One region of the Ferrimonas sp. genome, then DNA from elsewhere that is predicted to be linked to it. Evidence: riboswitches for the same ligand, from Rfam matches in the RefSeq annotation. Region 1 holds a riboswitch; each other region holds the start of a gene.

Evidence for each region. Region 1 has a riboswitch for lysine ahead of ACN0RV_RS04730 (Na+/H+ antiporter NhaC family protein). Riboswitches for the same ligand answer to the same signal wherever they lie in the genome.
Region 2: it holds a riboswitch for lysine, as region 1 does, so the genes downstream of both, lysC (lysine-sensitive aspartokinase 3) here and ACN0RV_RS04730 (Na+/H+ antiporter NhaC family protein) in region 1, are expected to answer to the same signal.
Region 3: it holds a riboswitch for lysine, as region 1 does, so the genes downstream of both, ACN0RV_RS11985 (Na+/H+ antiporter NhaC family protein) here and ACN0RV_RS04730 (Na+/H+ antiporter NhaC family protein) in region 1, are expected to answer to the same signal.

What each region holds. Positions count from the first base shown of each region.
Region 1 covers NZ_JBLXDO010000003.1:113,908-121,487, reverse strand. Annotated here, with positions in the region: gene ACN0RV_RS04765 (diguanylate cyclase) at 1-508, shown strand, start outside; gene ACN0RV_RS04760 (acyltransferase) at 539-1,147, opposite strand; gene tsaA (tRNA (N6-threonylcarbamoyladenosine(37)-N6)-methyltransferase TrmO) at 1,144-1,851, opposite strand; gene rcsF (Rcs stress response system protein RcsF) at 1,841-2,206, opposite strand; gene ACN0RV_RS04745 (H-NS family nucleoid-associated regulatory protein) at 3,055-3,453, opposite strand; gene ACN0RV_RS04740 (electron transfer flavoprotein subunit beta/FixA family protein) at 3,765-4,514, shown strand; gene ACN0RV_RS04735 (FAD-binding protein) at 4,514-5,440, shown strand; lysine riboswitch at 5,530-5,727, shown strand; gene ACN0RV_RS04730 (Na+/H+ antiporter NhaC family protein) at 5,817-7,400, shown strand; gene ACN0RV_RS04725 (thymidine kinase) at 7,536-7,580, shown strand, end outside.
Region 2 covers NZ_JBLXDO010000027.1:11,935-19,514, reverse strand. Annotated here, with positions in the region: gene ACN0RV_RS17715 (S8 family serine peptidase) at 1-781, shown strand, start outside; gene lysC (lysine-sensitive aspartokinase 3) at 849-2,219, opposite strand; lysine riboswitch at 2,282-2,458, opposite strand; gene arcA (two-component system response regulator ArcA) at 2,969-3,688, shown strand; gene ACN0RV_RS17700 (Hpt domain-containing protein) at 3,741-4,103, opposite strand; gene ACN0RV_RS17695 (SPOR domain-containing protein) at 4,289-7,549, shown strand.
Region 3 covers NZ_JBLXDO010000012.1:36,321-43,900, forward strand. Annotated here, with positions in the region: gene ACN0RV_RS11965 (LysR substrate-binding domain-containing protein) at 1-768, shown strand, start outside; gene nadE (ammonia-dependent NAD(+) synthetase) at 1,018-1,848, shown strand; gene ACN0RV_RS11975 (alkene reductase) at 1,895-2,971, opposite strand; gene lysA (diaminopimelate decarboxylase) at 3,164-4,411, opposite strand; gene ACN0RV_RS11985 (Na+/H+ antiporter NhaC family protein) at 4,413-5,999, opposite strand; lysine riboswitch at 6,092-6,290, opposite strand; gene ACN0RV_RS11990 (YeiH family protein) at 6,545-7,486, shown strand; gene ACN0RV_RS11995 (hypothetical protein) at 7,463-7,580, opposite strand, start outside.

The sequences.
Region 1 (7,580 bases):
TCAGGTGGCCAATCGCCGCCAGTTTGATACCTGGCTCAGCCAGGAGTGGGAGAGTGCCCGCCGTACCGGCAAGCCGGTAACCCTGTTTGTCATCGACGTGGATCTGTTCAAGAACTACAACGATCGTTATGGCCACCTGGCCGGGGACAGGGTGCTGAAGAAGATCGCCCGCATGCTCTCCAGTCAGCTTAATCGGCCCCGAGACCTGCTGGCCCGCTATGGCGGTGAGGAGTTTGCCGCCGTGTTGCCTGAAACCGGGCGTAAGGCGGTGAAGTTTGCCGACAGCCTCAGAGCCATGGTGGAGGCCCTGGGGATTCCCCATGAGGGGTCGGACATCTGTGGCTATGTCACCATCAGCATCGGGGTGGCCACCGTGGTGCCTGAGGTGGACCAGACTCCGGAGCAGTTCTTCGAGCTGGCGGACAAGGCACTGTATAAGGCCAAGAGCCAGGGGCGCAACCAGGTGGCCTATCACAACCAGGAGCGCGGAGACCTGAGTCTGGGCTAATCTGCGCGAGGCAGGGTTTCCGGAGTGTGGTCAGGGATCCCGGCGGTCGCCGATGATGCGGGCCGGGTTGCCCGCCACCTTGGTATAGGGGGGGACATCCCGGGTGACCACCGCCCCCATACCGACCACAGCGTGATCGCCAATGGTAACGCCGTCGACGATGCTGGCCCTGGCGCCGACCCACACATCCTTGCCTATGGTGACCCCTTTGGAGCTGACCCCCTGCTGGTAGAGGGGACGATCCAGCTCCATGCCGTGGTTAAAGGCATAGATGCTGACGTTATTGGCCAGGCGGCTCTGATCGCCGATGGTCAGGCCCGCCCGTCCACCATCCAGGCTGCAGCCGTGGTTGATGCTTACCTCGTTTCCCAGGGTAATGGGACCATGAAGGAAGCTGCCGGTGGCCAGCATGCAGCGGTCACCGATCTTCACCTCTCTGCCGGGTTCGGCGAAGATGGCACACTCTTCAGCGAGAAAGCACTCCTGGCCAAAGCTGACGCTCTCCATCGATTCCAGTTCCTGTTGCAGGGCTTGTTGCCAGGGACGGGCCCACTCGAGGTGTTTGGGCTTGAGGCGGTAGTAGAGCCAGGGCATCCAGTTCAGGCGCCGCTTGTGTTGCTCCCGGTAACGCTCGCTCATGAACTCTCCACTGGGACCACATCCACCACCAGGTTGCGACCCCCTTTTACCTGCCAGCGCAGATCAAACTGATGCAACTGGACACCATAGATGCGCTCCCCCTCCTCCCTCTTGTACCCGGGACGGGGATCCTGGGCCAGCACTTGAGAGGCCAGTTCAGTAAAGCCGGGACAGAGCGCTTCGGCCCTTGTCAGGGCTGCGCTGCCCTGAGGGCTGGCCTCCATGGTCATGGAGGGGGGCGCCTCCTGGGCGAAGCCTCCCGATGCGTCAGGCAAGGCATCGGAGTAGGGAATATAGGGCTTGATGTCGTAGATGGGGGTGCCATCCAGCAGATCAATCCCCTCTACCTCTATGTAGTGTTGCCCCTTGTGCTGGCCGATACCTTTCAGTTTTACCGCTGACAACCCCAGGCCATTGGGCCTGAAGGTGGCCCGGGTGGCGAACACCCCGACCCGGGTGTTGCCGCCCAGTCTGGGAGGTCTAACCGTCGGCTTCCACCCTTGAGCCAGGTTCTCGTGGAAGGCGAAGATCAGCCAAAGAGTATCGAACTGCTCCAGCCCTCTGAGCAGATCGGGGTTGTTGCACTCCCCCTGCAGCTCCAGCCGACCGACGGCTGCGGGCACCAGTCGCGGTTGGCGGGGAATGGCAAATTTCTGCTTATAGGGGGAGCGGCAGATGGCGACAGGTTCAATCTCAATCTTCATGTTGTTGCAAAGCCTGGCCGTAGCAGGTGATGGCGGAGAGACAGTGGTCATCAGCGGGCAGTGACACACATCGGCTTACCCAGAGGGCATTGCCCCCCAGCTCTGCCGTTTTGCGGCGCAGTTGGGTTCTGGCATCCGCAGGGCTGGCGGCGGGGTCCGCCTGTCGCTGTTGGCAGCTGGTGGCTTCCAGCCAACCGAGGTCTTTACCCGGGGGCGGTGTCTCGCCCAGATGCAGGGCAACCTGACCTGCTTTGAAATAGTCTCGGGTAGCCTCGGAGTCCAAGTTGCTGTTGAACTCGAAGTTGGCACTGCAGCCACCAAGTAACAGGAGTGTGGCGATGATGGAGTGTCTCATGGGGGATCTCTTTGGCACTTTTATCGCTTTAGTGTAACACAGCGTATATGTGGCCTGAGAAAGTAAGAGGCGGCCTCGGGGCGAAATATAATACCCACTTATAACTCTTCTTCGGCCAGATTGATTTCGATGCTGGTGTAAATTTGACCAGATTGTTGTCCTAGTTGTTCGGACGAGATGACAAAGAAGGGCCGCCGGAGTTCGGCAGCATTAACCTATGAGTTATTGGATAGGTTAAAGGGCCCGGAGCATATACCTCCTGTTATAGAGACCGGGAGTTAACATTTGGTTACTTCGAAATCGCCCCAGCCTTAAAAAGAGTGTAGAAATACCCATGGCATGAGCTCTGTCGGCTCGGCTGGTGTTGGGTCATGCTCAACAATGGCTCACAAAAATGCTGAATTGAAAGGGTCATTCTGACCTTGTCGAGCTCAATAAAGACCAGCTGAGTGGTGACACCTGGTTATCAAAGGTTTCTATTCTTCGATATCACGGCTGGCGCAATTGTATATTCAGCTTAAATTCAGCTTCGCTTTTATCCCGCCTCAATCTGCGCAATTGAAATGTCATATCTTCTGCAGGTGAGGAGAATGTCTCAAGGGGGTAGTGGACCGGCGGTTATACACTTGGGTTAGGGATATGGCTAGGGCAATAGTTGGACAAGGGCCTGCGGACATAGTGTTAGTGCATGATTGTAAAAGCTTTTATCATATTGCTGGCGGGGCGGTGTGAGATCCCTTATGCCCTGGAGGAATAGTTTATATCAGTAAGTGATACAGTAGCCTCTATTTCCAACAGGCATAAAAAAACGGCCGCCTATGGCGACCGCTTTTTCAGGAAACTCGAGTTTATTGCTCGATCAGGAACTCTTCCAGAGAGTGACCTTGGTCCAGCTTTTCCTTGATTGCCTTAGGGGTACGGCCTTGACCGGTCCAGGTAATCATCTCGCCATCTACTTCAATTTGGTATTTGGCAGGGCGAGGAGCACGTTTGCGACGAGGAGAAGCGCCTTCCAGAGCATTCAGCTCATCTACGCTAATACCATCTTCGGCCAGTTGCTTACGAATTGCTTCAATTTTCGCCAGACGCTCGGCTTGAGCAGCTTCTTCAGCTTCAGCTTCAGTTTCGCGCTCATCGGCAATCTTTTGAAGTTTAGCAATTACGTCTTTCAGTTCATCCAGCTCCAGCTCTTTAACTTGAGCCTTCAAGCGGCGACCGTGAGTCAAAATTTCGAGGAAATCAGCCATCGTTGAATCAACCTAAATATGAGTGTGCAAATAGATCAGTGTTTAGACTAGCATGCAAAATATTACTTGTCTGCAAAATATTCCGAATAATTTAGGGTTTAAATAGAGTTTTGCATTCCCAAATGATGACATTTTACTTTTGTTAAAGTTCATCTTCCTTTTTAAAAGTCATTGGAATCTCACCTGAGGCGGATTCGCCGCTTCATCGGTGCCCTGCGACCTTGGTTCAGGTTGACGTTAACGTCAACAGTAATTAGAGTGGTGGGCAGTGTTAGGCAAAGTCGATTCCGGCGCTCAACAAAGGACGTACTATGAAGATTCTGGTTCCCATTAAGCGGGTGGTCGACCCCTATGTAAAAGTAAGGGTTAAGGCAGACGAGACCGATGTCGAGTTGGCCAATCTGAAGATGGCGATCAACCCCTTCTGCGAGATCGCAGTAGAGGAAGCGGTAAGGCTGAAGGAGAAAGGCCACGCTGATGAGATTATTGCAGTGTCAATTGGGCCCAAGGTGGCTCAGGAGCAGCTGCGGACCGCCATGGCGCTGGGCGCCGACAGAGGGATTCTGGTGGAGCATGATGATGCTCTGGAGCCTCTTTCTGTTGCCAAGGTGCTCAAGGCGGTGATTGATAAGGAGCAGCCCTCTCTGGTGCTCTTTGGCAAGCAGTCTATTGACGGCGACAACAACCAGACCGCTCAGATGACCGCGGCACTGGCCGGTATGGGTCAGGCGACCTTTGCCTCCAGTGTGGAAGTGGAGGGTGACCAGATTAAGGTGGCCCGAGAGATAGATGGTGGGATTCAGATCCTGAACGTGAAGCTGCCGGCGGTGGTATCAGCGGACCTGCGTCTCAATGAACCCAGGTATGCCTCCCTGCCCAACATCATGAAGGCCAAGCGTAAGCCTCTGGAGACAGTGACTGTGGCGGACTTTGAGCTGCAGCTGGGGTCTCATCAGAAGACGCTGAAGGTGGCTGCGCCCGCTGAGCGCAGCGGTGGCATCATGGTGGGCTCAGTGGAAGAGCTGGTGGATAAGCTGAAGAATGAAGCGAAGGTGGTGTAATGGCGATCCTCATTATTGCAGAAGTAGACAAGCAGGGCCTGAGTGCCGATTGCGCCAAGGTGGTGGGTGCCGCCTCGGCTCTGGGTCAGGACCTTCATCTGCTGGTGGCCGACGATAAGGCAACGGCCGCCGCGGAGCAGGGCGCCAAGCTTGCCGGCATCACCAAGGTGCTGGTGGCGGACAACCCGGCTTACGCCCATCAGATGGCGGAGCCTGTGGCCGCCCTGGTGGTGGAACTGGCTGGCGAGTACAGCCACATTCTGGCCGCCGCCAGTGCCAAGGGCAAAGATATGCTGCCTCGGGCTGCGGCCCTGCTGGATGTTGCTCAGCACTCCGATGTCATTGCCATCGAATCTGACGATACCTTCGTTCGTCCTATCTATGCGGGCAATGCCCTGGCAACGGTGCAGAGCCTGGATGAGAAAAAGCTGCTGACCATTCGCACCAGTGCCTTTGATGCGGTGGCTGAGCAGGCTCCGGCCGAGATTCATGCTCTGGACAGCGTCAAGGCGAACGAGCTGACTCAGTTTGTCGGTGAGGAGCTGGTTGAGTCCGAGCGCCCAGAACTGGGTGCGGCACGGGTGGTGATCTCCGGTGGCCGTGGACTGGGCAGCGGCGAGAACTTTGCCCTGATCGAACAGCTGGCGGACAAACTGGGCGCCGCCATCGGTGCATCCAGGGCGGCTGTGGACGCAGGCTTTGTGGCCAATGACCTGCAGGTGGGCCAGACAGGTAAGATCGTTGCTCCGGATCTCTACATTGCCGTGGGGATCTCCGGCGCCATTCAGCATCTGGCGGGCATGAAGGAGTCCAAGGTGATCGTAGCGATCAACAAGGACCCGGACGCGCCTATATTCCAGATTGCCGATTACGGCCTGGAAGCAGACCTGTTTGAGGCTGTTCCTAAGCTCACGGAACTGTTATAAATGTGACTTGACTCACATTATGGCGGCATCTGCCGGACAAGTGAGGGACACTTGCGGTTAGAATGCCGCCTTCGCTTTTTGCGAGTACCGATTTAGGTAGAGGCGCATCGCCTATCAGTACGCCGGTCGAGGTTGATACCCGACGACGCCGGTGGAAAGGAGTCGATGCCGAAGTGGGCAGGGCATCATCCCTGGTCGCTGGGGCTGCTTTTAACAGGAGCAGCACTGCCATAGTAAATTCCGAGAGGAACTCGGATGCTTTTTTACTATGGAGCGCTACTGAAAGGAAGGTGGGTTTCAATTCTCTGCATATCCCTCCCTCGACGCACAGTCGTGTCAGTTGCCTCCATCGCTAATCCACAACGATAAGATAACGATGGCCTTAATTAGTTACGCCGATTCGGCACTCTCTCTTCTGCCTCCCCTGGTTGCTATTGGGATGGCGATTATGACCCGCAAGGTTTTGCTCTCTCTCGGGCTGGGCATCCTGCTGGGTACCCTGATGCTGGTAGAGTTCTCGCCCATGGCGGCGCTGTCCGAGCTTTCTGGCCGCGCCCTGACCCTGGTGTGGGACGATGGGGCGCCCGCCGCCTGGAACCTCTATACCCTTGGGTTCCTGGTGCTACTGGGGATCATGACTGCCCTGATCTCCGTCTCCGGCGCGACCCGGGCTTTTGCCGCCTGGGCCCGCAAGCGGATTCGCTCTGGACGTGATGCCAAGCTGATGACCATGGTGCTGGGTGTGGTGATCTTCATCGATGACTACTTCAACACCCTGGTGGTGGGGTCCGTAGCCCGACCGGTGACCGATCACTATAAGGTGTCCCGGGAGAAGCTGGCCTATTGCATCGATTCCACTTCGGCGCCCATCTGCGTGATCTCCCCCATCTCCTCCTGGGGGGCGTACATCATCGCCCTGATTGGTGGCCTGCTCACCACCCATGGCATGACGGAAATCGGTTACCTGAGCGCTTTTATCCAGATGGTTCCCATGAACTTCTACGCCATCTTCGCCTTCCTGCTGCTGCTGGCGGTGGTCTACTTTGGCCTGGACTTCGGTGCCCTGGCTCGGGCCGAGCAACGTGCCCGTGCCGGTCAGCTGTGGGAGGAGTCACGCGGCGTGCCCCCAGGTGAGGAGCTGGATCTGCCTGAAGCGGACAACGGCCGGGTGGCCGGCCTGGTGGCCCCCATCGGCTTCCTGATCGCCATCACCGTGGCTCTGATGCTGTTCTCCGGCAACCAGGCCCTGGCCGCCGATGGCAAAGCCTTCAGCCTGATCGGCGCTTTCGAAAACACCGATGTGGCCTGGTCCCTGTTCTACTCCGGCCTGGCCGGGGTGATCTTTACCCTGATGTTCAGCCTGATGCAGGGCGTGCCCGTGGGGTATATGGTGAAGGCGGTGATCAGCGGCACCAAGTCGATGCTGCCTGCCATCTACATTTTGCTGTTCGCTTGGACCATTGCCGGCATCATCAGCGATCTCAACACCGGTGAGTACATGGCGTCTCTGGCCCAGGGCAACCTGCCCGCCTGGTCCCTGCCGGCACTGCTGTTTGTCCTGAGTGGTTTTGCCGCTTTCGCCACCGGCACCAGCTGGGGCACCTTCGCCATCATGTTGCCCATCGCCGCCAACATGGCGGAGGCGGTTGATCTGGCGCTGATGCTGCCCATGCTCTCTTCTGTGCTGGCCGGGGCGGTGTTTGGCGATCATTGCTCGCCCATCTCTGACACCACCATCCTCTCCTCCACAGGTGCAGGCTGTCACCACATTGACCACGTGACCACTCAGTTGCCCTATGCGGTGCTGACGGCGGTGATCTCTCTGGCGGGCTACCTGGTGCTGGGCATCACAGGTTCGGTTGTCCTGGGCTTTGGCGCCGCGACTCTGGGTTTGTTACTGGTGGTGCTGGTATTGCGACGCCTGTGTGCGCCCAATCGTGCCACGGCAGTAACCCAGTAAAGATGATGAGCCCCGCTAAGCGGGGCTCATTTCATTGTGTGTGCGGCGAGCCGGCGCACAGTTTCCGGCAGTCCACTCTGGTTCAGATCCGGCCTTTTGGTTAGACTGTGCGAGAATTTTTCAGGGGGAAGAATTTTGGCTCAACTCTACTTCTACTATTCGGCGATGAATGCCGGCAAA
Region 2 (7,580 bases), on a different contig from region 1:
TGTTTCCGGCCTGGCCGGTGGCAACATCGACTTCAGCTTCGAGCTGATGCTGGATGAGACCGGCGCCGCTGCCGATGACAGCATCGCTGTGACCGAAGACGCCGCCATGGAGTTCACCGTGACCGACAACGACAGCGACAGCGCCACCAAACTGGTTGAGCTGACCGCCGCTGCCGGTGGCATCGAGCAGATGGCCGTTCGCCAGTTCAGCGTTGAGAGCACTGGAGACCTGACTCCTGCCATCAAGTCTGAGCCAGCCAACGGCACCCTGACCCTGGCGGATGACGGCACCTTCACCTACACCCCCAACAAGGACTTCAACGGCAGTGACAGCTTCAGCTACACCCTGATCGATGGTGACCTGCCTGCGGGTGAAGCCCAGGTGATGCTGAACGTTGCCGCTGTAAACGATGCCCCTGTGGTTGCCGAGACCACTGAGCTCTCCGGTGCCGCTCGCACCAACCTGTACCTGGAACTGAGCAGCATCAGCAGCGATGTGGATGGAGACAGCCTCAGCTGGAGCGTTGAACAGACCGGGGGTGACGCCGTCTCCTTCAGCACCAATGGCGGTCGCGTCCAGTTCACCCTGCCTGCTGACGGCGCCGGCAAGCAAGCCACCTTCAGTGTGATGGCCAGCGATGGTGAGCTTGAAAGCAACAAGGGCGAAGTGGTGGTCACCATGACCAAAGCCCAGGGTGGAGACAGCGACTCCTCCAGCTTCGGCTTCCTGGCTCTGGCCCTCTCCGGCCTGGCACTGCTGCGCCGCCGCAAGCTGGCTTAAGCCAAACCTGAACTGAAAAGGGGAGCCATCTGGCTCCCCTTTTTTGTCTCTCAGGCCGGCTTGCCGCTTAGGCTGGCAGCAGGCTCTGGTGCAACCGCCGGACCACGGCCTCCCCCTCCTCCCCTCTCACCAGGAAGCAGAGATTATGGGCACTGGCGCCCTGACAGATCATCCGCACATTACTGCCTGACATGGCGTCCAGCACCTTGAGGCCGATGCCGGCAGTATGGGCAATGTGATTGCCGATCACCGCCACCAGCGCCAGATCCTGCTCCACCTCCACCCGGCACAGGGGGGAGAGCTCCTCCAGAAGTGCGTCGGAGATCAGTGCACGGCCGCTGGAATCCGAGCCGGTCTGATCCAGAGTCAAGGCCACCGACACCTCGGAGGTGGTGATCAGATCCACTGAGATTCGATGACGGGCCAGGATGGCAAACAGTTCCGCCAGGAACCCCTGGGCGTGAAGCATGTTGAGACTGTGGCAGGTCAGCAGGGTTTGCTGGCGCCGCAGGCTCAGGGCCCGGAACACCGGCTTGCTATCGCAGCGATTGCGAATCCAGGTGCCACCCTGCTGCGGGGCCCGGGTCGATCCGACAAACACGCTAGTGCCACTGCGCACCGCCGGCAATATGGTGGCTGGGTGCAGCACCTTGGAGCCAAAGGTGGCCATCTCCGCCGCTTCATTGAAACTCAGCTCCTCGATGGGCCTGGCGTCCGACACCACTCGGGGATCACAGCTGTAGATTCCGTCGACATCGGTCCAGATCGCCAGAGTCTTTGCCCCAAGCCCTTCCGCCATCAGCGCGGCGCTGAAATCTGACCCGCCCCGCCCCAGGGTGGTTACCCGCCCGGCACTGTCGCTGCCGATAAACCCCTGGGTCACCACCACCGCAGACTCAAGCAGAGGGGCCAGCTTCTCCGCAGTCAGCCGGCCTATGGCACCGATCTCCGGCGTAGCACGGCCAAAGTGGTCATCGGTGCGCATCACCTGGCAGGCATCGAAGTTGCGAGCAGCCACCCCGCGCTGACTGAGCAGCTGGGTCATCATCAGCGAGGAGCAGCGCTCCCCCATGGAGAGCAGCCTGTCCATGGACTCGGCGCAGCCGGGCTGATCACTCAGGGCTTTAGAGAGCCTGTCCATCTCCGCCAGATGGGCATCCAGCTCGGCGGCAATGGTGGCGGGGTTCTCCAGGCGATCCAGCATGGCGTACTCGATGGCCGCCACCTCTCTCAGCAACAGCTGTCGACGGGGCTCGTCCAGATTGCCGGAGGCCAGCTCCACCAGACGGTTGGTCACGCCAGCGGCGGCACTGACCACCACCAGACGGACAGAAGAGTCCGACTGAATAATGTCGGCACAATGGTTCAGCGCCGTCAGATCGGCCACTGAGGTTCCGCCGAACTTGGCGACGGTTAAGGTAGGTATAGGATTATTCATGACTTCGAACCTGTATCACTGTTCGAAGAGTCTGGATCGACAACACGCAGGGTACGGCGTAAGCGACCAGAAGCTCTCCACCACATCTTACGGTGACAGTCATGGGGATTCAGCCCCATCGACCGAAGGAGTGGCGATCGGCCGCCGGCCCCCTCTCGGCACTGCTCCCCCTGATTCCGTGTCTTAAAGGACCGACCCTCTCACCGGAACTGCCTGGGCAGTGCACCTCTTCTGGCCCTGGGTTCAGCTTGCAGACAGGGAGTCTGGTTAAAACTAAACCTAAAGGGTTGCAGACACTAAACCTTAATGCAGTTTTAATGTCAAACGATTGAGTAAGTAATGTACCCCTTCAGCTCCCGTTACGGGAGGACGGGTCACAGTTTTAACTGGCCCAACCCGCCTCTGGGCTGTTACCGCCGGGGCACAATACTGTAATTCGTCTATCATTACAGACACCTTTAGGCGTTCGGACTTACAGACCGAAACAAAAATCATCCGTGAGTTTCATAAAGTGTGACACATTCGGCAGAAATCGGATTCTGTTAACATTTGCGGATAACATTTGAGCCAAAATACGGTATTTTGGGAACTTCAAATGAACAGAGCGAATCCCAATTCGTCCTGCTCCCCCAATGCTAGCGCATCGGGCTATTACACGCCGAAAAGGAATTTGCATAGGCATTCTTGTCCTGATGGAGGGAGACTCCGTTCAGGACGGTTGGTTTAAAATGGGCTTTAGGTAGCTGATCATGCAAAATCCACATATCTTGATTGTCGAGGACGAAGCCGTCACTCGAAACACACTGAAAAGTATTTTTGAAGCAGAAGGGTACCTGGTATCCGAGGCCGTAGATGGCGACGAGATGCACGATGTGCTCAAGGCGCACAAGGTGAACCTGGTGATCATGGACATCAACCTGCCAGGTAAGAACGGTCTGCTGCTGGCTCGCGAGCTGCGTGAGAACAACAACATCGCCCTGATGTTCCTCACCGGTCGTGACAATGAAGTTGATAAGATTCTCGGCCTGGAGATCGGTGCCGATGACTACATCACCAAGCCATTCAATCCTCGGGAGCTGACCATCCGTGCCCGCAACCTGCTGAACCGCATCGTCAGTTCCAGCAAGGCACCGGAAGAGAAGCCTCAGGTGGAACACTACCTGTTCAATGGCTGGTCCCTGGAGATCAACAGCCGTTCTCTGGTCAGCCCCAGCGGCGAGCCCTTCAAACTGCCTCGCAGTGAGTTCCGTGCCATGCTGCACTTCGTTGAGAACCCGGGCAAGATCCTCTCCCGTGCGGATCTTCTGATGAAGATGACCGGCCGTGAGCTCAAGCCCCACGACCGTACCGTGGACGTGACCATCCGTCGTATCCGCAAGCACTTCGAGAGCCACCCTGAGACTCCGGAGATCATCGCCACCATTCACGGCGAAGGTTACCGCTTCTGTGGCCAGCTGGAAAACCAGTAAGCTTCAGCCATAAAAAAAGCCGCTTCTCAGCGGCTTTTTTTGTACCTCAGATTCAACTGCGTTGGCTCAGGTACTGCTTGAGACTGGCCACATCCTCTTCCAGGTGCCGCTCAATCTGTTGGTACCACTGCTCATGACCCTCCTGCCACTGAGGCAGATCGCCACATTGAAGCTGCTGAGACAACTCCTGAATTCGTTTCAATCCCACGGAGCCTGCGGCTCCCTTCAACTTATGAGCTTCACTGCACAACAGAGGCTTGTCCTTGCTATGCATGGCGGCAGCCATGGTTTGCAGGTACTCAGGCGCCATCTGCTCAAACACCACCACACTCTTTAGCAGGGTTGCCGCACCAATGGCAGCACAATAGGCATCCAGGGTCTGCAGATCCAGCGATGCGGTACTTGCGTCCGTCATGCGTACACTCCATCTAACTCATCACATCCTAAGAGAAACAGGTTATCACAGCAGGACAATTTAACCATTGTAAATTATTGGTTTTACACCCATGAATCTGAATGAATGGTGCTATCATCGCCGGCAGTTATATACCGAACGTAGTTGGTTTGATGCGAGTTGTTAGCCTAATTCTGTCAGGATTGTTGAGTTGTTACGGCGTTAACGCCTTTTCCCAAGAGATAGACCTTCCCAATCAGAATCTTCGGCCCTTCACCCTTCACGCCAGAGGTGTCCAGCTGACCGATCAGCTCCCCGTCTACCTCTATCGGGGGAAGCTGCTGCTGCCCCTTCAGGGGCTGGCTGCATCACTGGGCATCGACGTCAAGGTAGACCCCCATGCCCTGACCGCCTCCGGCTGGATCCAGGGAGAAAACGCCAACCTGATGCTGGACCTCAATCAGGACAAGGCCAGGCGAGGGCTCAAGCAGATCACCGTGGCACCTGAGATGATCTGGGGGCGGAATAACCTGGATATCTACCTGCCACCGGAATTTATCCAGCAGCTGCTGCCTTTAACCCTCAACATTCAGAACCTGCGCCAAACCATCAATGCGTCAGGGGTCATCCCCATGCCGGCGGTGGACCAGGCGATCACCCTGAATCAGGTCACCGCGGATCCCAATGAACAGAAGGATCTGACCCAGACCAGTTTCGACCCTCAGCACCCCCATGACTATCGGCTCTCCACCCCTCCCCTGGTCTACCTGCAGGGGGAGGCAGATCTGGCCGGTGAGGACTTTGTCACCGAAGACTATATGTTCAACCTGTTCGCCCAGGGCGATCTGGCCATGCACTCCTATGAGTTCAGCGCCGGACGCACCCAGGGAGAGGATGAACGCTTCCGACTGCGCATCTCCCGGGATTTTGGCGACTTGGACGGACTGATGCCCTTTCAACTGGGGGGATACCAGGTTGGGGACGTTCGCTACTTCGGAGACAACCTGATCCACGGCCAGATAGAGGGTCAGGGGGTGGTGTTCGGTAATGCCCAACAGCGGGACCAGGCCAGGTTTGGCCGCACCGTCATCGAAGGCAACGCCCCCGAAGGATGGTCGGTCAACCTCTACCGAAACGGCGCCCTGATGCGAGTCACCACCGCAGACCAGGACAACCACTACCAGTTCAGCAACCTGCCCCTGCTCGAGGGTTCCAACCTGTTTGAGCTGCACCTGTTCGGCCCCAATGGCGAGTACCTGGTGAGGCGGCGCACGGTTCACAGTGGCGGCGCGACCCTGGCTGCCGGACAGGTCAGCTACTCCGGATTCTACATCGACCAGACCAGCAACCTGTTTACCCATAAGAGTGATGGAGAACTCGCCAGCCTGGGGCTGCGACGGGCCTATGATGCCAGGGTGGACTATGGCCTCACCGACAGCCTGACCCTGGGGGTGGGATACAGTCAGCAAAGCGTGCGGGAAGATGGAGTCATAGAGAACCGCGACTACTTCAGCACCCGGGCTACCCTCTTTTTTGCCGACAGCACCTGGTTTGCCGAAGCGGCCATGGAGGCCGAAGGCGACAGCGCCTACGCCCTGGGCTGGCAAACCCTGCTTGGCACAGACCACAGCCTGAGATTCACCCACAACGATTTTGGGGATTTTCAATCCAGTCGCAGCACCCCCGGGGAGCTGGTGGAGGTCCGCCGTGCCACCCGCTTCGAGATCGAAGGGGCTCTGCCCCAGGCCGCAGGCCTGCAGTACCAGTTTGGCACCGCTTTCCGGGACACAGAGATGGGCAGCGGCTTCCTGTTCGATAACCGCCTCAGCACCCAGCTTGCCGGACTCAATCTGACCCATTATCTGGCCTACGACACCCGCTTCGATGATGTGTCTCGGCGCCTTAGCGGCCAGCTGCTGTTTGATACCCCGATGCGGGGCTGGAACCTCTCTGGCCACCTGAACTATCAGACCGGCGAGGGGATAGGGGAGGTCCTGACCACCCTGCGCTGGCGACCGTGGCGGGGCGTCAACAATCAGACCCAGCTCTACTACCAGGATCCTCTGGACAGTAAGAGTCGTTTCGGCCTGGGCCACCGTTTCTCCCTGACCTGGCAATGGCTGACCCTAGGCCTGGAAGGGGAGGTGAATACCCGCGGCGACTGGCAGGTCATGGCCACCAGCGCCGTGGCCCTCAACTATCAGGATGGACGCTTGAAAGGGGTGGACTACCGCCCTCAGCTGTCTGACATTCAGGTTAGGGTGTTTGAAGACATCAACAACAATGGACGCTTCGACCCCAGTGACCGCCCCCTGGCAGGTCTGCCTATGCTGACGGCGCCTGGGCTGCCCCACTCCCCCAGTGATGATACCGGTCTGGTGAAACTGACTCAGGTGCCCTCCAATCAGCTCTACCGAATCGCTGTAGAGCCTGAGTTTATGCCCTCGGACCTGGTGCTTCGAGATGGCCCGGTACAGGCGATGCCGGTCACCGGCAAACTGGTGGCCCTGGATCTGCCCCTGGTGCGATTGACGGACCTGGAGGGCCGGGTACTGCGGGACAACAGCAACGAAGGGCTCTCCGGCATTCCTCTGGTGCTTAAGGATCTCCATCGCCAACCCCTGGCCAGCCTGGTCACCGGCCCCAGAGGTGAGTATCGATTTGACGACATCAAACCCGGCTACTATCTGCTTCAGCCTGATCCGGCGGTGCTGGACAACCAGGGGGTACTGATGGAGGAGCCCCTCTACCCTGTGGCGATCTCCGGCAAGCCTCTGGATCACCAGCGCCAGGACATCAAGGTGGGGTATGTTGAGCAGGCCGCCCTGATGGAGCGTTTGGGACAGGCACCGGTACAACCGCAGCCACCAACCCCCAAGGCACAGGTGCCCCAAGCCGTCCCCAGCGGCGTGATGGCCATGGACCCCAGGGAGTTTACTCTGCAGCTGGCAGCCAGTCGGCGTCCCTGGGACCTGACCACCCTCAAGAAACGCTACCCCTCACTGTCACTGAGCCAATTGCCGGTTGTGCGTGACGGCAAGCCGATGTACCTGCTGCTCAGCGGGCGCTTCCCCAGTGAGCGTTCGGCTCAGTATGGACTGCGGGACATCCCCAAGGATTTTGCCAATGATCTGCCTCTGGTCCGATCCGTATCAGAACTTCAGGCGCAGTATCAACTGCTGCAGGCCAGTGGCATGGACACTCTGAGTGAGGAAACCGGTTGGGTCACCGGGCAGCCGCAGGGCAACCTCACCTGGCAGATCGCCGCAACCCGTCAAAAAACCAGTGCCCAGCAGGTGATACAGGGCTTGAATCTGGGCAGCGATGCCCACATACACTTCAGTAACGGGTGGTATCAGGTTCTGTGGGGCAGCTTCAAGGATCGCACCGAGGCCGCTGAGGCCCTCGCCGGCCTGGCCAAAGCCCCACAAAGTCCATGGTTGAGATCCCTAGGCTCACTGCGGTAAATTGCCTGCCCTGAGCGGGGCCATTCCCCCC
Region 3 (7,580 bases), on a different contig from region 1:
AGACCCCTGTTTGAGCGCCAGGGCAAACGCATGGTCCTCAGTCACTGGGGCAACTGGCTGCGCCCACGAGCCAAACAGCTGCTGCACGATGCCCGCCAGATTGAACTGGGCCTCTATGACCAGCACCTGATCAGCGGCGAGATCCAACTCGGCGCCAGTCAGACTGCCGCCGAGCACCTGGTTCCGGAGCTCATCAGCCGCATCGACGGCGATTTTCCCGAGATCCGCATCGAGCTGACGGTAAACAACACCCAGAAGGTGATCGAAGGCGTCCTCAGTTACCAGTACGACATCGGCATCATTGAGGGACGCTGCGACGACAGCCGCATCTGTCACGAGGTGTGGTGCGACGACCACTTGGTGATCATCGCCGCCAAGCACCACCCCTTTGCCCGCCAGAAGCAGATCAGCGCCGCCCAGCTGGAGCAGGCCAAGTGGGTCCTGCGTGAGCAGGGAGCCGGCACCCGGCGCATCTTCGACAGCGCCATCCATGGACTGGTCTCAGAGCTGGATGTCTGGCGTGAATATGAACACGTGCCTGTGCTGCGCACCATGGTGACCAAGGGCTACTACCTGAGCTGCCTGCCCTATCTGGACGTGGCCGCCCAACTGGAGAGCGGCGAACTGGTGGCGCTGGAGGTGCCCGGACTGGACATGACCCGAACCCTCTCCTTCGTCTGGCGTGCCGATTCCGCAGACAACCCGGTCCGTGAGTGCATCCGTCATGAGGCCAAACAGCTGCTCTCGCGCCTGCCCAGCGCCCGATAACTCAGTAAAACCCTTGATAAGGCGCATCAATTTTGCTGATGTGGTGCCGCCCACCTTTGTGATCAGCGTCACACCAAGTCATCTTGAAAATGGGCGACAGCGCCCAACAATCCGCACTTGAGCTGCGGGAAACAGAGCCGCGTTCAAGTTCATGCTGAAATCCCCCATTTACCGCGGCACTGATCTTTCACCCCCGGGGTGGCAATGTTAAATTATCTAGCTACTACCAGCCTGCCAACGGAGCACACAGTGAAAGGACAGATCCTACGAGAGATGAAAGTACTTGCGGCCATCGAACCTGAGTTTGAGGTTCAGCGCCGAGTCGCCTTTATCCAGGGGAAACTCAGGGAATCAGGATGTAAGAACATCGTTCTCGGGATCAGTGGCGGTGTGGACTCCAGCGTCACCGGACGGCTGTGTCAGCTGGCGGTTGATGGCCTTAACCAGGGCAAGGAAACCCCGGAGTATCGCTTTATCGCTGTGCGCCTGCCCTACGACATACAGAAAGATGAAGATGAGGCGCAGATGGCCTGCCGCTTTATCCAGCCCAGCAAGCAGGTGGAAGTGAACATCAAGGCCGGTGCCAACGGCATTCACGCCGAAACCCTGGCCGCGGTCACCGCAGCCGGCATCGAGCTGCCCAGCGAAGACAAGGTGGACTTTGCCAAGGGCAACGTCAAAGCCCGGATGCGCATGGTGGCCCAATATGAGATCGCCGGCCTGGTAGGCGGCCTGGTGGCCGGCACCGATCACAGCGCCGAAAACGTCACTGGCTTCTACACCAAACATGGCGATGGTGCCTGTGACCTGGTGCCGATCTTCGGCCTGAACAAACGCCAGGTCCGGCAGATGGCCAGCTACCTGGGAGCCCCGGAGCGCCTGGTGGTCAAGGCGCCCACCGCCGATCTGGAGTGCGACCGTCCCGGCCTGGAAGATGAAGTGGCCCTGGGACTGACCTATGACCAGATTGACGACTTCCTCGAGGGCAAACAGGTGGCAGCGGAGGTGGAAGCCCGCATCATCGGCATCTACAAGGCCACCCAACACAAGCGCCAACCGATTCCCACCATTTACGATTGATACAGAAAAGCCCGCGAAAGCGGGCTTTTTGATGTGCCTCATCCACTCAGGCGATGGGGTAATCGGTATACCCTTCGGCGCCACCGCCATAAAAGGTGGCTTGAGCGGCATCGTCCACCGGTGTCAGCGCCAGCCCCTCCCGGCAGCGACGAACCAAATCCGGATTGGTGATAAAGGGCTGGCCGAAGGCGATCAGATCCGCGAGCCCCCTGCTTAGCATCGCCTGACCACTCTCCAGGGTGTAGTTGCCGGCCACCATGATCGGCCGTGAGTAACGTTCTCGCAGCTGCTCACGGAAGCTGTCCGGCATACCGTTGCCGCCGCCCTCGGACAAGTGCAGATAGGCCAGCCCCAGGGGGGCTAACGCCGCCGCCAGCTTGAGGGTCAGCTCCGGGAGCTCCGGATCCAGCCCGCCACTTCCGCCGACGTAGGGGGAGAGGCGCAGGGCAGTTCGCTCTGCGCCGATCGCCGCGGTCACCGCCTTGATCACTTCCAACAGAAAGCGCTGTCGGTTCTCCTGACCGCCACCATAGCGGTCACTGCGTTGGTTGCTGGAGCGACACAAAAACTGCTCCAGCAGGTAGCCATGGGCACCATGGAGCTCCACACCGTCGAATCCGGCTTCCATGGCATTTACAGCAGCCTGGGTGAAATCGGCGATGGTGGCGTCGATGTCCTCCTGGGTCATGGCTCGCGGCTCACCGGTCTCGATCATGCCAAATCCCCCTTGCGGAAGCGGCCCATATACCCGGTCTGGCACCTTCAGCGCTGAGGGTGACACCGGCTGCTCGCCGGCAATGCTGGCGTGGGAGCGGCGCCCCACATGCCAAAGCTGGATGAAGATCTTTCCGCCTTTGGCGTGCACCTCATCGGTCACCCGCTTCCAGCCATCGATCTGTGCCTGAGTGTAGATCCCCGGGGTTAGCGAGTAACCTCGGGCCACGGTGGAGATGGGCGCCCCCTCGGTGATGATCAGCCCTGCGCCGGCCCGCTGGCCATAGTACTTCATCATCAGCTCGCTTGGCCTGTCTCCGGGCTGGTCGGTGCGGGCGCGAGTCATGGGAGCCATGACAAAGCGGTTGGCCAGCGGGAGGCTTCCCAGCATGAGGGGGGTAAATATCATCCATGTACTCCTTGGTGAGGGTGGGTGCAGCGGCGCTCCGTCATCTGCGGTGACCCTGACGATGTCGCGGCGCGTCCGGGAAAAAACCAGGAGAACGGTACCATCACCCCACTGGTTCGAACAGGGGGGCACACGATCTAAGCGGGAGGGGTTCGACACAAAGCCCGCAGAAGCGGGCTCTTAGGGTCAGCCTCAGACTGGCAGGGTGTGCTCCCCCTGCCACAGCAGCTCCAGGGGTTCCCGCTCACGAATCAGGTGCAACTGCTCGTTGTCCACCATCACCTCGGCCACCCTGGGGCGACTGTTGTAGTTGGACGCCATGGTAAAGCCGTAGGCACCGGCACCACGCACCGCCAGCAGGTCTCCTTCGGCCAGCGCCAGATGGCGCTCCTTACCGAGAAAATCGCCGGTTTCGCACACCGGGCCGACGATGTCGTAGATTCGCTCCTCGTCCGGACGGGGAATCACGGGCACTATCTGCTGGCTGGCACCATAGAGGCTGGGCCTGAGCAGGTCGTTCATGGCGGCATCGACGATGGCAAAATCGCGCTCTTCGCCCTGTTTCAGGTACTCCACCTTGGTCACCAGAATGCCGGCGTTGGCCATGATCGCCCGCCCAGGCTCCAGGATCAGCTTAAGCCGACGGTCGCCCAGGCTGGGCAACAGCGCCTTCACGTACTCGGCGGGGCTGGGCGGCGTCTCGTCGGTATAGGGCACCCCAAGGCCACCGCCGAGGTCCAGATGTTCCAGCTCAATGCCCTGCTCTGCCAACTGGTCCATCAGCCCCAGCAGGCGCTCCAGGGCTTCCACGAAGGGGCGGGCCTCGGTCAGCTGGGAGCCGATGTGGCAATCCATGCCGGTCACCTTGAGGTTGGGCAGCTCATCGGCCCGGCGATAGACCGCCACCGCGCGCTCCCAGGGAATACCGAATTTGTTCTGCTTCAACCCAGTGGAGATGTAGGGGTGGCTGTTGGCATCGATGTCGGGGTTGATCCTCAGAGACACCGGGGCCTGAAGCCCCATCTCGCCAGCCACCCTATCCAGGCGCTCCAGCTCAGATTCAGACTCCACGTTGAAGCAGAGAATGCCCGCTTCCAGCGCCTGGCGCATCTCGGTTTCGGTTTTCCCCACTCCGGAGAACACCACCTTGGCGGGATCGCCTCCGGCCTGAAGCACCCGGGCCAGCTCACCGCCGGACACAATATCGAAACCTGACCCCATGCGGGCCATCAGGTTGAGGATGGCCAGATTGGAGTTGGCCTTCACCGCATAACAGATGAGGTTATCCCGCCCACCCATGGCATCGCTGAAGGCGTGCCAGTGGCGCTCGATGGTGGCCCGGGAGTAGAGGTAACATGGCGTACCGAAACGCTCGGCGGCCTCGGACACCGAAACCGACTCTGCCATCAGCTGTCCGTCTCTGTAGTTGAAGTAGTCCATATCAAGCCCTTTCAGTTTGGTAGTGGTTCTCTCCACCCTCCCGGCGGCGCAGCAGCCCCACCAGAACCATCAGGCCCAGACAGCTGATCAGCAATCCGGCGGCCACAGAGCCAGTAAAGCCCAGTACCAGATAACCTGCCAGGGCCAGACCCGCAGCCATCACCGCATAGGGCAGCTGAGTGGCCACGTGATCCATGTGATGGCAGGCGGAGCCAGTGGAGGAGAGGATGGTGGTGTCGGAGATGGGGGAGCAGTGATCGCCAAATACCCCTCCGGCCAGAGCCGCAGACAGGGCAGGCACCAACAAGGAGGGCTCCAGGGCCAGCGCCATGTTGGCGGCAATGGGCAACATGATGGCGAAGGTGCCGTAGCTGGTGCCGGTGGAGAACGCCGCGGCGGCGGAGATCAAGAACACCAAGGCCGGCAGCAGAGGCTGAGGCAGGCTTTCAGACGCCAGACCCGCCAGGTACTTGCCGGTTTCCAGGTCGGCAATGACCCCGGCGATGCTCCAGGCCATCAACAGGATGTAGACCGCAGGCAGCATGGAGTGCATCCCCTTGATGATGGCGCGGCCAATCAGCGCCGGAGATACCCCTTGGGCAATCATCCCCAGAGCGGTGATCACTATGGTGATGCTGCCTGCGGTCGCCATGGACCAGGCACCGTCGGCATTCTCCAGGGCAGCAATCAGGGCGAAGGGTTCGCCGACGGCCTCCAGCGCCATGTCGCCGGAGAACAACATCAAACCCACCACCAGGCTCACCAGCAGCACCAATGGACCTGCCAGATTCAGCACGGTGCCGCTACGGGCCTGCTCCAGCCCCAAATCTTCTCCGGCAGGGGTACCCTTTTGTGCATCCCAGAGCTCTCCGGCCTGGGCCCGGCGCTCCGCCGCCGCCATGGGGCCGATATCCAGGCGGAAGTAGACCACGCAGAGCAGCAGGGCCAGGGCGGTCAGGGCATAGAGGTTGAAGGGGATCATCTGGGCAAACAGTGACAAGGCAGTCATCTCGGTCAGCCCATGGCTGGCCAGCAGAGCCGCCAGCAAGGACATGATGTAAGCCCCCCAGGTGGAGATGGGGGAGACGACACACACAGGCGCAGAGGTGGAGTCGATGCAGTAAGCCAGCTTTTCCCGGGAGATGCCGTATTGATCGGTCACCGGCCGGGCGACGTTGCCCACCAGCAGGGCATTGAAATAGTCATCGATGAAGATCACCGCCCCAAGGAACAGGGTCATCAGCTGGGCATCGCGACGGTCACGGATGCGGCGACGGGCCCAACGGGCAAAGGCCCGGGTACCGCCGGATACGGAGATCAGCGCCATCAGGATCCCCATGGTCATCAAAAAGCCCAGGGTATACAGGTTCCAGCTGGCGAAGCCGTCACCGTCCCACACCAGGCCGCTGGCTCGGGAGGTCAGTTCAGACAGGACCACCGAGGGAGCAAAATCCGCCAGCATGATGATTCCCAGAAGAATCCCCAGACCCAGGGAGAGCAACACTCTGCGAGTTACAATTGCCAGGCCAATGGCGGCCACGGGAGGCAGAATAGAAAGTGCCGAATCGGCGTAACTGATTAAAGCCATCGTTTCTCTTTGTCTTATAAGTACGATGGAGGCTGCTGACAGTGGCGATGTGCCACGGACGCCACCCACGGGAGAGAAAAGGGGTGACGACGTCCTTCAGTAGCGCTCCACAGTAAATTCAATCCCCAATATCCGTTTGGGATTTACCATGGCAGTGCTGCACCTGTTAGATACAGCCCCAGCGACCGGGGATGACGCCCCTGCCACTTCGGCATCGACTCCTTTCTCTCGACCTCATCGGGTGTCACCCTAATTCGAGATACTGATAGGCGATGCGCCTCTACTGTTACCCAGTGCGGGTAACGATCTGTGTGTTACAGCCTATAACAGAATCTGTTTCGAACGCCAGTAAAAAGTTAAGAAACCGGCATTTAGACCAGTTTCCCGCCCAAAACCCACAAAACAGTCACTTTTAGCCAGAGGAGGTTACATCCCGGCTTCCTGGGCAGATTGAGCATCAGGCAGGGCAAAAAGCGTGATCGGGATCTCGTCACCGTTTGGTCATCCCCTTATACTGAGCGCCTTTCACAGACGAGAGCCCGTTGATGTCACACCCAAGCCCAAAACTGTTCTCCCGGCCCCTGCACGCCCTGTTCTGGCTGACTGCCCTGGTCTGCCTGCTGCCGGTGATCAGTTCTCCCATGGCCTTGGTGTTGGGCATAGTGGCCGCCAGCCTGGGCGCCATCCCCAAGGGGGTGAACACCGGCGCCCTGGCCAAGAAGCTCCTGGCCTTCTCCATCGTCGGCCTGGGTTTCGGCATTCAGTTGGATCAGGCCATCGAAGCCACCCGGGCGGGTCTGGGCATCATCGTCGTCACCATCTTCGGAACCCTGGCCCTGGGCACCCTGATGGCCCGGGCACTGAAACTGGACAGTAAGACCGGTCACCTGATCGCATCGGGCACCGCCATCTGTGGCGGCAGTGCCATTGCGGCGGTGGCCCCTGCCATCGACGCCGACAGCAAACAGGTCTCCCTGGCCCTGGCGACCGTGTTCGTGCTCAACTCCGTCGCCCTGTTCCTGTTTCCCGTAATCGGCCATCTGGTGGGGCTGAGCCAGGAGCAGTTCGGCATCTGGAGTGCCATCGCCATCCACGACACCTCCTCAGTGGTGGGGGCCGCCGGAGCCTACGGGGATCAGGCGCTGATCACCGCCACCACCCTGAAGCTGGCACGGGCCCTGTGGATCATCCCGGTGGCCTTCCTCAGTGCCCTGGCCTTCCGCAGTCAAAGCCGCAAACTCAGTGTGCCGATGTTCATTCTCTACTACTGTGTGGCCATAGGTGTGGCCCATCTGCTGCCGCAGATGGCGCCGGTATGGGAGGGGGTCTTCTGGGCCAGCAAACGCCTGCTGGTGGTCTGTCTGTTCCTGATTGGTTGCGGCATCACTGCCCGCCGACTGAGAGAGGCGGGACCAAAACCGCTGATGTTGGGAGTGGGCCTGTGGCTGGCCATCAGTTCGGTGTCACTCCTCTACCTTCTCGCCTGAGGCACCCAGCACCACTGCGAGCACAGCAACGAAGCCCAGCAGCTCCAGTGTCGCCCTGATCATCCCTTCCGTGGTCAGGGCCACCACCGCCATC